3 regions of the Bacillus sp. NPDC094077 genome follow, and region 2 is predicted to be linked to each of the others. Evidence: riboswitches for the same ligand, from Rfam matches in the RefSeq annotation. Region 2 holds a riboswitch; each other region holds the start of a gene.

Region 1 (4,794 bases), on a different contig from region 2:
CTTAGCTGATTTAGATAAAATGTACCGTACAAACATTCGGGGAGCTTTTGTGATTTCACAACAAGCGGCGCGCCGTGTCCGCAAAGATGGTGCAATTATCAATTTTTCTACTTCTGTTACTCGTACAAAATTCCTAACATATGGTGCTTACGTTGCAAGTAAAGCAGCGGTTGAATCAGTGACAATGGTATTGGCTCGCGAATTGCGTGGTAAAGATATCACAGTTAATGTGGTGGCTCCAGGTCCAACTGCAACACCATTATTCTTGGATGGAAAAGATGAGCAAACAATAAATAATCTTTCTAAAGCAGCACCACTTGAACGTCTGGGTACACCAGAAGACATTGCCGATACAGTAATGTTTTTAGTAACTTCAGGACGCTGGATTAATGGACAAGTTATATTTTCAAATGGTGGTCTTGCATAATAAAAATAGTTCTGGTGAAAAAATCATTTAATAGAGTTATAAAGCCCTACACAGTCTATGTGATTACAAATTATTATGCAATTCCAAACAGATTATGTATAAACTTCACCTGACGATGAAGTGTTGTCCTTTTTTCAGGTCCCCAATCATTTGGCTCCTATTTATCCTGGTTCAGGAGGATGTGCATACACAGCTGGTATTAAGATTCAGCTAGAGTATGATTTGCATAGTGGGAAATTTCTTAATTTTCAAATGAAACCAGGTAAAAATAATGGTAAAACCTTTGGTACAGAGTGTTTAGATATCTTACGCCCAGGAGATTTATGTATTCGAGATTTAGGGTGCTTTTCTCTAAAAGATTTAGACCAGATGGATCAACGAGGTGTATTCAATGTTTCACGGCTGAAGTTGAATAATAGAGTATACGTGAAGAATGAATCTCCAGAATTCTTTCGGGATGGAACAGTAAAAAAGCGATCTTTATATGTTTTACTTAACCTTGAAGATATTATGCATCAGATAAAACCAGGAGAAACTTATGAAATTTGAAATGCCTATATTGGAAAACAAAAATTACCCTCGCGAGTTGTAATATACAGACCCACATCAACTCAAATTCATAAACGTAGAAAACAGCAAACTTATGTTGAAAAGAAAAAAGGAGTTACATACTTTGAAAACAGCAAACGATTAACAGAAATCAACGTTTATATTACCAGCATACAATGGACAAGCATCCGTGTATCGTTATTTTTAGTAGTTATTTTGTAATAGTTTGTTGTAAAAAGAGAATTATATTTCTCTCTTTACAAGTACATTTCAGAGGAGTATATTAACAGTCAGAATAGCTCAATTTGTATTTGACAGCTGAATATGTATCGCTTAATCCATTATGGAGCGGGGGAACCAAATTTGTGCATATGGCACTAGGGGTGAATCCTTTTATAGGTAGGGCTACTCTCAAGGTCCGAATCCGACAGCTAACCTCGTCAGCGTTTTGAGAGGGGGGACTTGTGTATATTAAACACTAGGTGCAACCTAGTGTTTTCTTTTTTTATTCTCTTATTAGCAAAAAATGAAAATATGTATTCGTAAAGAGAGGGAGAAAAGAATGAGCTGGTTTACAAGTCTAATTACAATTGGTCTATTCGTGTTAATCGCAAAACCTATGGGAGATTATTTATATAACGCTTTTCAAAAGCATCATTTATTGCAAAAAGTATTTGGACCGATAGAAACAATATTATTTAAAGTGACTGGGGTTAAAGGTCATAGTCAAAGTGGTAAAAGATATGTCTTTTGCTTATTAATGACGAATTTTTCTTTTATTGTAGTCGTATATGCTATTTTTAGGCTACAAGGAATGTTACCGTTAAACCCTAATCATTTTGAGGGCTTAGAACCTACTTTAGCTTTTCATACAGCGATTACGTTTATGACGAATGCTAATTTACAACATTATGGTGGAGAAAGTAGCTTATCTTATTTTTCTCAAATGATAGGTGTAACGTTTATGATGTTTGCTGCTCCTGCCACTTCATTGGCAGTTGGTATTACATTTATTCGTCTATTAGCTGGGAAAAGAATTGGGAACTTTTTTGTTGATTTTGTACAATCTATTACACGTGTACTTCTGCCGATTGCGTTTATAACATCATTGTTATTTGTATTATTAGGAGTACCTCAAACGATAGATTCAACAGTAATCGTGAAAACGATTGAGGGAACTATACAAGAACTACCTCGTGGGCCGGTAGCTTCTTTATTATCTATTAAGGAACTTGGGGACAACGGCGGTGGTTTTTTTGGAACGGTATCTGCACACCCTTTCGAAAATCCTAATATGGTCAGTAATGTGTTACAGATGGTATTACAAATGCTAATTCCAATGGCATTTCCATTTGTATACGGTAGAATGGTCGGTAATCGAAAGCAAGGAAGAATGCTTTTTATATCAATGCTTATTCTTTTTATAATTAGTTTTTCGGTTCTTGTTACGACTGAATTAAAGGGGAATCCGCTGTTAAGTCAATTAGGAGTAGAAAGTTCACAAGGGAATATGGAAGGGAAGGAAACTCGTCTTGGAATTATCTCTTCTGCACTTTATGCGAATGTAACAAGTGCTTCTGGTACTGGTGGGGTCAATACGACTCATGATACGCTAACGCCGATTGGAGGAATGGTTCCGCTTGTAAATATGCTTTTAGGAGCGGTGTTTGGTGGTATTGGAGTTGGGTTTATGAATGTAATCATGTATGCGATGATTGCTGTGTTTTTAGCAGGATTAATGGTCGGTCGTACACCAGAGTTTTTAAATAAAAAATTAGAAGGAAAAGAAATGAAGTTAATTGCGATTACGATTGTATCTCAGCCATTACTTATTCTTGGAGTGGCGGCAATTGCTTTTTCTACTTATCATGGAACGGACGCTATTTCCAGTCCTGGTTTTCACGGTTTAACGCAAGTAATATATGAATATACGTCGTCAGCTGTTAATAATGGATCTGGATTTGAAGGGTTAAAAGATAATACACCGTTTTGGAATCTTTCAACGGGTATTGTAATGTATATCAGCAGATATTTAGGAATCATTACAATGCTTGCTGTTGCAGTAGGGCTTAAAAAGAAGAAGATTATTCCTGAAACGATAGGAACTTTTCAAACGGATACTCGTTTATTTGGCGGCATTTTGTTAGGGACAATATGTATAGTAGGCGCATTAACATTTTTACCAGTGCTTGTACTTGGCCCCATTGCTGAATTTTTAACGATAATTTAACTTTCTTAATGAATAAAACAGGCTAATCCATATTTTATAAGGATTAACCTGTTTTTATTTATGTATTAAAAAATCGGCGGAGTAACAGAAAATAAGACAATCGCATTTTTCTCAAAACGATTTACCCATTTATGTTTTAGATAAGCAGGTATTTTTACACTATCACCAGTTTTTAAAATGTACTCTTCTTCATTTAAATATAATGTAATTGTTCCGTCTAATACGAAGGCTAATTCTTCTCCTTTATGCTCTAGGACATTTTCTGATGAAGCAGTATTTGGAGGAACAGTCATAATTGCTGTTGCTAAATTTCCTGTGAAATCAGGTGATAACAATTCATACGATAAATTATCGATAATCATTTTTTTACGTTTATGAGAGCGTACGATTAAATCGTCTGTATTTGTTTCTTCAAGTAAAAAACTAAATGTTGGAACATCAAGGGCTTTAGCGAGCACTTTTAATGTTTGAATAGAAGGGTTAGCAGACCCGCGCTCAATTTGACTTAACATAGATGGTGTAATATCGGCCATCTTTGCTAGTTCTTTACTAGTTAAGCCTTTTTCTTTTCTTTGTTTTTCAATCTTTTTACCAATATCTATATTTTCCATAATTAAAAGCTCCTTAATAATTATTAAATTATATTTTAAAAAATTAAATTGAAATTAACTAAAATTATTTTTTATGTTAAACTATATTAAAATTAAATTAATTTAATTATAATTTATTGAATCGTAAGCTACAAGGTTATGAGGGGGAAGAGGAATGAAGGGAATAGAGAAACTAAAAGAGCAATGTCCACTATTAAACAACTTAATTGCAACAGAAGAAGTATTTTGGATAAACCCGAATATAGAAAATTATGAAACAGCGATAAAAGGCTCACCACTAAATGAAGAAAATGTAAAAGATGCGGAAGAGAGGTTAAAACGTTTTGCACCATATATTGCGAAAGTTTTTCCTGAAACGAAAGAGACGAGTGGAATTATAGAATCACCTTTAGTGAAAATACCTGCTATGAAGCAGTCTTTAGAGAAGAAATACGGGCAACCAATATTAGGAGAATTACTATTAAAGTGTGATAGTCAGCTTCCGATATCAGGATCGATAAAGGCGAGAGGTGGCATTTATGAAGTGTTGAAACATGCTGAGCAATTGGCACTTCAGCATGGAATATTAACTGAGAAAGACGATTATTCAGTTTTAGATAGCGACACATGTAGGAAGTTTTTTGCAAAATATTCTATTGCGGTAGGTTCGACAGGAAACTTAGGACTGAGCATTGGCATTATGAGTGCGAAACTAGGATTTAATGTGACTGTTCATATGTCAGCAGACGCAAAAGAATGGAAGAAAGATTTATTAAGAAGTAAAAATGTAAATGTTATTGAATATGAGGCTGATTATAGTAAAGCAGTAGAAGAAGGAAGAACGCAAGCTGAGGCTGATCCTAGCTGTTATTTTGTCGATGATGAAAACTCGCATGATTTATTTTTAGGATACGCAGTAGCGGCATCACGTTTGCAAAAGCAATTAGAAGAGTTAGAGATTGTAGTAGACGAAGAACATCCTTTATTCGTTTACCTTC
Region 2 (4,794 bases):
CACCAAATAAACTATTATCAGTACGGAATGTTCCGACTGTTTCTGGCACTACCGTTTTTTCTTTTAGCGAAGCTGCAACAGCTAACATTGTAATTAAGCTAAAATAACGCCCTAAAAACATAACTAAACCAGTCGTTATATTCCAAAACGGTGTATTATCTCCTAACCCTTCAAATCCCGATCCGTTATTCGCTGCTGACGATGTATACTCATATACAACTTGCGTTAAACCGTGGAAACCTGAATGAGAAATGGCATCCGTTCCTAAATTTGTTGAAAGAGCTAATGCTGAAAATCCTAAAATAAGCAATGGATGAAATAAAATCGTTACCGCAATCAATTTCATTTCCTTACCTTCAATTTTCTTACCTAAAAACTCTGGCGTTCTTCCGACCATTAATCCGGATATAAAGACTGCAATAATTGCATACATAATAATGTTAATAAAGCCCGCTCCAACGCCGCCATATACTGTATTTAGCATCATATTTACGAGTGGAACTAGACCACCAATTGGTGTTAACGTATCATGCATCGTATCAACCGCTCCTGTTTCAGCAGCTGTCGTTACTGTTGCGTATAGTGAAGAAAATACTGTTCCGAATCGTACTTCTTTTCCTTCAGTGCTTCCCTGCACATGCTGGATACCCATTTCGTTTAATGCTGGATTTCCATGCAATTCGGATGTCGTAATCGTTATAAATCCTAGTAAGAACACCATAAATAGTGATACGAAAAGGATACGACCTTGTTTTTTATTTCCTACCATTCGTCCGTACGTAAATGGAAGTGCAGTTGGCAATAACATCATAAGCATCATTTGTAAAATATTACTCATTTGCCCTGGATTTTCAAAAGGATGTGTAGAGTTTGCTCCGAAAAATCCTCCGCCGTTATTTCCAAGTTCCTTAATGGAAACGAATGATGCAACTGGACCACGTAAAATACTTTGTTTTGCCCCATCAATCGTTTGTGCTGTAACCGCCCCATCTAACGTTTGTGGTACGCCAAGTGCGACAAAGACTAACGCTGCTATAAATGCGATAGGAAGAAATACTCTCGTTAACGCTCTCGTAAAATCAACGAAAAAGTTACCGAGTTCTTTTCCAGCAAGTCCTCTTATAAAAGCCATAACAATCGCTAACGTCGTTGCTGGTGCCGCAAACATTAAAAATGTAATTCCAATTAATTGTGATAAATAAGATAAACCATTTTCACCGCTGTAATGCTGTAAGTTTGTATCAGCCATAAAACTAATTGCTGTATTAAAAGCGAGCGTAGGCTCCATTCCTTCAATATGTGCTGGATTTAATGGCAATACACCTTGTAATCTGAAAATGAAATATACAACGACAATCATAAATCCATTGAGTAGAACTAATGATAATGCGTACTGTTTCCACGTTTGATCGTATCCTTTTACGCCTGTAATTTTAAAAATAAGTTTTTCAAAAGGCCCGAATACTTTATCTAGCGTTTTGCTACCTTGAAAGGCTTTCTCTAAATAAATCCCCGTTGGCTTTGCTACTAGAATAAACAACAGCATTGTAACGACAACTGCAACCCAAATCATAATCAATGATTCCCCCTAATTAAAACTTCTCTGGATTTAATAATGCATACACTAAATAAACCGTAATTGCTGCAACAATAACCGATAAGACAATCATCATGATTGCTTCCCTTCTTTCACAACTTTATCTGACCAACTTGCCAGACTTGCCATCGATGCAACTAATACAACAAATATCCCGATCATTACAACATCCAACATAGCTATCCCTCACTTTCTTTTGTTAAAATTTACCATTAAAATATTAAAAAAGAACACTGAGCTCTACTCAGTGTTCAAAAAATGAACAACAAAAAGTAAACCTCCTCTCTAAACGCTTACGAGGTTAGCTGTCGGATTCGGGCCTAAAGAGTAGCCCTACTTTCAGAACTGAAAGATTCACCCCAAGTGACGATGCACAAAATTGGTTCCCCCGCTCCATCTCTGGAACTCAGCGATTTTAGGTTTTTTTGGAAATTTTATGAATGATTTATGAGAGTAAATATACTCCTCAAAATTTAACTTGTAAAGAGGTAAATTAATTTAAATAAGAAAATATTTTATCATTTAAACGCTTACATTATATATTTTTTATATCTTTTCATCTGTTTTCTTATCTTTTCTTTTTTTTTCATAGAAATGCCCTTTTAAAATATGAAAAAAGAGCGAATGTATATAAGTACCCACCTTAGGTGCACTTAACATTCGCTCTCCTTTTCGTTCAAAATTTATTCACCTCGTAAAAAAGCACGTAAATTTCTTCCACGAATATAAACTTGTGCTAATTCTACATGCAATTGTTCATACTCGGTAATATCCGACTCTAAATACAAAGCATCTTTTGATGGTAATAAAATATATGGTTTCGGAAAAATAGGATCGATCTGGGTCAATTCTTGAACCCTCTCTATCGATACCGCCCAACGATTTGCTATATCTCCAAGTAGTAGTACCTTCATCATTTCTTCCCCCGCCCTATTCAAAAAATAAAAAAGAAATATTATCACAGTTCGTAAACACGACAAACTTAGCTCCAATTGTTTCATAGAGCCTCGCTGGATAACGTTTATTCCTTGTAACAACAGTAATAGGCGCTTGAAAAGAAAAGTGAATGTGTTCTGTGAAGAAGCTAACTATTGGAAGCTCATCTCCTAGTAAAATCACCTTCTTAATACGTGTGCAAATACTAGTAAAATCCTGCTTTCGATTACAACTATAAGCCGCCTCAAATCCATAATCCCTAACTTCAGCTGCGATCTCTTCATTTGCTGTAAAAATAATTAACTCATGCTGAAATGCTACTAACTCTCTTAAACTCTTTATCTTGTTTTCTTCTCCAACACAAATAAGTGTTAGTTCCATGTACCTCATCCTCCTTAGCATAAAAGAACTCAAACGTAGATTGATATTCCCCTATACTAATCAGACCGATGAAGTGATGTATCCATCATGGCACCGTCCTCTCTCAAGACGCTTACGAAGTTAGCTGTCGGATTCGGACTTTGAGAGTAGCCCTACTTTCAAAACTGAAAGATTCACCCCTAGTGACGACGCACAATTTGGTTCCCCCGCTCCATAAATTTGGACTCAGCGTTTACAAAAAAATGTATTCTGGCTGATATATTACTCCTGCATTTGGAAAAAGTAAACAAAAAAAAGCTCCTCAAAATGAAGTTTTTTTTTGTTAAACATTATAAATCTTTACACTCAAGAGGAATTTTCATTAGTCGTATTGTAATAATATTAAATAAAGAAATGATTGAAAATTAAAGGTGAAACGAGAGAGGTATATGACCGAAAACAACAAGAATAATTCTATTAAAATAATAAAATGAAACTTTAATCAGTGGGGGTTTTGTACATTCCCCACTGATTATTAGTTGAACCAATCGGGCTTTTACGGGCAGTTGATCTCCCACCTAACTTCCTCGCATTCGCCAAATTTTGAGGTGAGAGTCTTACTGCCCGTTAATACGGGATAAAAATTCTAGGTAATTCGTTACTATTAATTTTAGCGATTTTAGTTATTATTCCTTGTTATACTAACTTCCGTACTATATTAGAAATCATTTTTTAATTTCTTGTTTGTTATTAATTTATAGTAAATACTTAAAAATAAGAAAGCTATGATTCCCTATTTTATATATTTAATATTAATATCATCACATTTTTTATATACTTTACTCATTTAAACGAGAAGAGCCAATCACATTTACTAACATATATTATTAATCGTTAACATGAATAACCCGTGGGGAGCCCCACGGGTTAAATTTTCACTTATGCATGTGTCTTATTCAATTGATACGCAAAATGATTCGTCGGTCCATGACCACTTCCAATATTCAACGGCTCTTCAATTGCTATACTAATAAATCGTTTTGCTTCTTGAACTGCCTCTTCAATTGAGTATCCTTTCGCAAGTCCTGCCGTAACTGCAGATGCAAATGTACAGCCGCTTCCATGTGTTTGCTTCGAAGGAATTCGTTCACTTCTAAATTCAATAAACTTTTCTCCATCAAAGAGTAAATCAATTACTTCATTACCTTGATACTCTGCATGTCCGCCCTTCATAAGCACGTATTTAGCACCTAATTCGTGCAATACTTTCGCAGCTTCCTTACTATCTTCAACATTATGAATCTCCATCCCAGTTAACACTTCTGCTTCAGGAACATTCGGTGTTACAACAGTTGCTACTGGTAATAAATATTCTTTTAATGCTTGTACTGCTTCTTGTTGTAATAATGATGCTCCACCTTTTGCAATCATAACAGGATCTAGCACAATATTATTCCAGCCAAATTTCTTAATACGCTCTGCAACAATTTGAATAATTTCACTGCTAAATAACATTCCTAGTTTCACAGCATCTGGTGTTAAATCCGTACCAATTGAATTCAGCTGTTCCATAATACCTTCTAACGGAACAGGATATACCCCTTGAACGCCAAGCGTATTTTGCGCTGTAATTGCAGTAATTGCTGTCATTCCATACACACCAAGCTCTTGGAACGTTTTTAAATCTGCTTGAATTCCAGCACCGCCTCCGCTATCAGATCCTGCAATTGTTAAAGCTTTATTTACTTTCATCCCACTCATCCTTTTCTATCCAAAATAGCGATGATAAATTGTTTTTGCTTCACTTATATCTTTCGTTCCATGTACGAGTACACGGCCATCTTTAAAGGCGACTAACCTCTTTTCTTCAACAGAAAATGATAGTAAATATGGATTTATAT
Region 3 (4,794 bases), on a different contig from region 2:
CTTCGATACAGTAAATACGCACGAATTAATAAGCTAGACTGATTATGAAGAATGTTATGCCAACCCTTTTTCGGAATAAACTGTGGTATAACGACCGTAACTCTGTAATTTGATTCACTTGCTTTATACTGCACTGTATCAATAAACTTTGTTAATGGCTGAATGATACTTCTATAATGAGAGTGCAATGTAACAAGCCTTACGTCAGGTTGCCACTTCTTCCACTTCTCTTCAAATACCTTTTCCTCTTCTCTATCAAAAGCAACATATACAGCAATTACTTGATCTGGTGAAAGAGCTTTAGCATAATTCAATGAATTTTCTACTACATGAGTCATACCAGCTACAGGGACAACAATTACATTCCCCTCAATCGGAATAAGCGGCTCACAAGTTTTTAAACTCAATTGATCGCCAACTGCATCGTAATGCTTCTTAATTCGATGAAACAAGAAGATGATTGCAGGTAAGAAAATAAGGATTGACCAAACTTGCGCGAATTTAGTTAAAAAGAACATACTCATAACGATAAAACTAATAACTGCACCAATTAAATTAATCGTTAATCGTAACATCCATCCTTCAGGCTTTTCACGAAGCCATTTTAGTACCATTCCAGTTTGAGAAAGTGTAAACGGAATAAATACCCCTACCGCATATAACGGAATCAAGTGTTCTGTTTTCCCTTGGAAAGCTACAATTAAAATAATCGAAGCAATCCCAAGTATAATAATACCGTTTGAATACCCTAGACGGTCTCCTCTAATCGTAAACATTCTTGGTATGAACTTATCTTTCGCAAGATTAACCGCCAATAATGGAAATGCAGAATATCCTGTATTAGCAGCAAGAATTAATATTAAAGCTGTTGTACCTTGTATGAAAAAGTACATAAAATTACGTCCAAATGTTTGTTCAGCGATTTGTGAAACAACCGTTACTTGTTTACTTGGAGTAATGCCATAATAGTAAGCTAAAAAGACGATTCCCGAAAATAAAACGGCAAGTAAAGCCCCCATCGCAAGCAATGTTTTTGCCGCATTGTTAGGAGAAGGATCTTTAAAATTCGGGATTGCATTAGAGATTGCTTCAACACCTGTTAAAGCAGAACTTCCTGATGCAAACGCTCGTAACAGTAAAAATAGGCTAATTCCGGCAACTGGTGTTCCAATTGGCGAATGTAAAGTCGGTGAAACGTGACCAGTTAAAATATTGTATATCCCTACACCAATTAATATAAATAGTGCTAGAACAAATAAATAAACAGGATATGCTAAAATGGAAGCTGATTCCGTTACCCCTCTTAAATTTAAAATAGTAATCAATATAACAAATATAACCGCAATGATTACATTATGCGCATGTAAGCTAGGAAAAGCAGACGTAATCGCATCTGTACCTGCAGACACACTTACTGCAACAGTTAAAATATAATCGACTAATAAAGATCCTCCTGCTATTAAACCTGGATTCATCCCTAAATTTTCTTTTGATACAACATATGCGCCCCCGCCATGAGGATAAGCGAAAATAATTTGACGATAAGATAAAATAAGAGCTGTCAATAATACCAATACTCCAACAGCTATCGGAATGGAATACCAATAAGCTATTGCTCCAAGACCTGTTAAAGCAATTAAAATTTGCTCTGGACCGTAAGCAACTGATGATAAAGCATCAGAAGATAAAATAGCTAACGCTTTCGTTTTATTGAGTTTTTGTTCTCCTAACTCAGTTGATTTTAACGGCCTTCCAATTAAAAATTTTTTGATAGATGAAACCACTGCTGTCCACTCTCCAATAATTTTGTACGAACTTTTCTACTAGTTACAGCTAATAAAGTGAAACTTTAATCCGTGGGGAAGGGTTATCCCCCACGGATTATTAGTTGAACCAATCAAGCTTTTACGGGCAGTTGATCTCCCACCTAACTTCCGCGCATCCGCCGAATTTTGAGGTGGGAGTCTTATTGCCCGTTAAAGCGGGATAAACTATTTCTTCAGAAAACAAAAAATGTCTACAAGCCATCAAGAAATAGACTTGTAGACATTATTTTTTTTGTCGCACAAGCTCCACCTTCCTTCTCAATATAACGCTTACGAGGTTAGCTGTCGGATTCGGGCCTATGAGTAGCCCTACCTTTTTCAAGGATTCACCCCATTTGATTATGCACTAATCCATTAAAACGGGTCCCCCGCACCATGCGGTTTCAGCGATTTAGAAAATTGAAACTGTGGATTATAATACTCCTTTATTTTCAAAAAGTAAACAAAAATTTTGAAAAAGAAAAAATTTAAAATGATTGCGCATAATCCGCCAATAAATATACATAATGAATACTAAAAAATCCACAAAGGAGACCCATATGTCTAAAAAAAAGAAGCCACTTTTTTCCGACTCATATTTAGATGTAGTAGCAAATGAAATTAATCAGCTATATGGTAAACGTGAAGAGGAAATAAATTTGACAGAAAGAGTTAAAAGAAACAAATAATTTGTCATACACAAATAAAAAAGATAGCAATACACTTATATATTGCTATCTTTTTTATTTTTTCATACATCTAATTCTATTACAGATTTGTTAAAGGCCATTTCTTCATATACCTTCAAGTTTTGATATACCGCTCCTAATAATGGTGCTTCTATAGAAAATTGCTCTGCTAAATCCAATAAGTATCCTTGCAAGTGCTTCCCTTCAATAAACGAACCTTTTTCCATATCACGCTGCATCGATGACTTCATATCATACGAAATTTTATCAATCGTTTTCATATGTTCCTCAATAATATTATCCTTAACTGGTGCCTTCATAGCTTTCATGATTTGCACAGATTCTGCAAATAAATTCCGGATAAATTCTCGACCTCCATCACTTTCACGAATCGGTCCTATCGGTGCACGCATTAATGTTGTCACACCTGACATTACAGTAATAAATAAATATTTATGCCACATATCTTGCGTAATATTTTCACTTAAAATAAAACTGGCTTTCGTACCTGCAAAAACTTTAGAAATACGCTTTATTCTCGCTGAATCTTGGGGCTTTATTTCCCCGAATACAAGTCTGTTGGCAGTACTAGTTTGTACAATTTCTCCTTGATCATTTAACGTCGTCTCGATAAAGCATAAACCGCCAATTACTTTTTCTTCACCGAATTCCTTTTGTAATAGCGATAAATGAGCGATACCATTTAATAATGGGATTATCACAGTATTTTCATCTACAAATGGCTTTAAATCTTCAATTGCGTCGTTTAAATGATACGCCTTTGTTGAAAATAAAATCACATCAAATGGAGCAGTACGATCTTCTTTCGTTATTAATTTCGGTTGAAATGAAAAATCCCCGCTAACACTACGAATAATAAGTCCTTTTTCCTCTAATTGCTGTTTTCTTTTACTGCGGACGAGAAATGTAACATCCTCTCCCTTTTCTACTAATCGACCACCAAAAAATCCGCCAACGCCCCCAGCCCCTAACACTAAAATACGCATACTATATCCCCCTTTTCATAACATAATTATACTAGTTTTAGTATACATAATATTATACATGTCCCCTACTTAATTAGCTGAATTTTCATTCCTAATCTACTGAAAATGAGAGGTTATTTTCAAGAAAAATTGGGCATGTTGTTTCTATAGCTTAAATGGAAAGGAAACAATGTAAATGGAGGCAATACAATCAATAGAGGAAAAAGATGTAACAACAGCTATATTTCAATTTATTTTCCCATTTTCGTTTAAAAGTGGATATGAACAAAATATGTTCCCTTTCTTACAAAAAAATAATTTTCGTCCTTTTCGACTCGATCATCTCGATGATGAAAATACATATTATGGGCAGTTTAAAGTTTCACATCAAAATATGGAAGCGTACTATCTTTCATTTACAAATAAAATTCTTTTTCCTCATTCAGAATATCAAAAAGGATTGCAACGTTATTCTAAAGACCTTAACTTAAATGGATATTTAACAACAAACCTTATTTCAGTCCCATTCACCGTACACTCAATTGATGTAACACTTTGTCCTTATGAGCTTGGCTTCTTAACAATTCGAACAGAAGTAAAAACCGCTCCAAACATGACATTATCAGAAGCAATCGAATTCGCTGCCCGCTTCCGTGTACTTGAAACTAGAAATGATACAACTGAGACTATTTGTATTGAATGTGATGGAAAAAAATATTCACAAGTGGAAAAACTTATATTTGGTGATTTATTTCATGGCTTAACAGATTTCTTTGAGAAAAAGAGATTGCGGAGTTCTTACTTTCAAACATTCCCATTCTTTGAAGACCAACGAATGTATGTACAAACTTTATTATCCATAAAGAAAGAGTCAGACCTTCATGTAGTCGATATATATCGTACTTCCAGTCTTTCCGGATTAACAGACGATGGTAAACCGTATATTAGCGCAAATAATATTCCTTATATTCACGATTATTTAGCAAATCATTCTTACCAAAGATGGGCTCCTAACCGCTATTTCATAATGGAAGAACACATTTTCACATGTATAACAAATGAAGGTGAACAAGAAGTCACTAAACTTGCTAGTCAAATGTACGGGGAATTTTATTACGCTTTATTATTAAATTTATTTCATAAAATTGTTTTATTAAAAATGGCAAACGCCTATGCTGAGCTAAATATTGAACAAGATACAAATGAAATAGAGAAATTAATTTATTCAATCAATTCGTTTACAGCTAATTACTTTTCTTTAGAGTTAGTATCCCAATCACAAAGTGAAGATATTTTCTTCCGCTTAAGAAAGCT

Evidence for each region. Region 2 has a riboswitch for cyclic di-AMP ahead of ACQKNR_RS18540 (SipW-dependent-type signal peptide-containing protein). Riboswitches for the same ligand answer to the same signal wherever they lie in the genome.
Region 1: it holds a riboswitch for cyclic di-AMP, as region 2 does, so the genes downstream of both, kdpA (potassium-transporting ATPase subunit KdpA) here and ACQKNR_RS18540 (SipW-dependent-type signal peptide-containing protein) in region 2, are expected to answer to the same signal.
Region 3: it holds a riboswitch for cyclic di-AMP, as region 2 does, so the genes downstream of both, ACQKNR_RS22665 (APC family permease) here and ACQKNR_RS18540 (SipW-dependent-type signal peptide-containing protein) in region 2, are expected to answer to the same signal.

Annotation. Positions count from the first base shown of each region.
Region 1 is NZ_JBNNUF010000011.1:63,721-68,514, forward strand. Features, by position in the region: gene ACQKNR_RS22265 (SDR family oxidoreductase) at 1-427, shown strand, start outside; partial or broken gene ACQKNR_RS22270 (transposase) at 554-1,156, shown strand; cyclic di-AMP (ydaO/yuaA leader) riboswitch at 1,297-1,438, shown strand; gene kdpA (potassium-transporting ATPase subunit KdpA) at 1,539-3,206, shown strand; gene ACQKNR_RS22280 (helix-turn-helix domain-containing protein) at 3,272-3,817, opposite strand; gene ACQKNR_RS22285 (D-serine ammonia-lyase) at 3,972-4,794, shown strand, end outside.
Region 2 is NZ_JBNNUF010000007.1:232,688-237,481, forward strand. Features, by position in the region: gene kdpA (potassium-transporting ATPase subunit KdpA) at 1-1,573, opposite strand, end outside; gene kdpF (K(+)-transporting ATPase subunit F) at 1,593-1,673, opposite strand; gene ACQKNR_RS18540 (SipW-dependent-type signal peptide-containing protein) at 1,670-1,774, opposite strand; cyclic di-AMP (ydaO/yuaA leader) riboswitch at 1,874-2,019, opposite strand; gene ACQKNR_RS18545 (hypothetical protein) at 2,281-2,514, opposite strand; gene ACQKNR_RS18550 (hypothetical protein) at 2,528-2,914, opposite strand; cyclic di-AMP (ydaO/yuaA leader) riboswitch at 3,008-3,155, opposite strand; gene thiD (bifunctional hydroxymethylpyrimidine kinase/phosphomethylpyrimidine kinase) at 3,833-4,654, opposite strand; gene thiF (thiazole biosynthesis adenylyltransferase ThiF) at 4,661-4,794, opposite strand, start outside.
Region 3 is NZ_JBNNUF010000011.1:151,679-156,472, reverse strand. Features, by position in the region: gene ACQKNR_RS22665 (APC family permease) at 1-1,784, opposite strand, end outside; cyclic di-AMP (ydaO/yuaA leader) riboswitch at 2,079-2,225, opposite strand; gene ACQKNR_RS22660 (hypothetical protein) at 2,366-2,494, shown strand; gene panE (2-dehydropantoate 2-reductase) at 2,557-3,501, opposite strand; gene ACQKNR_RS22650 (hypothetical protein) at 3,677-4,794, shown strand, end outside.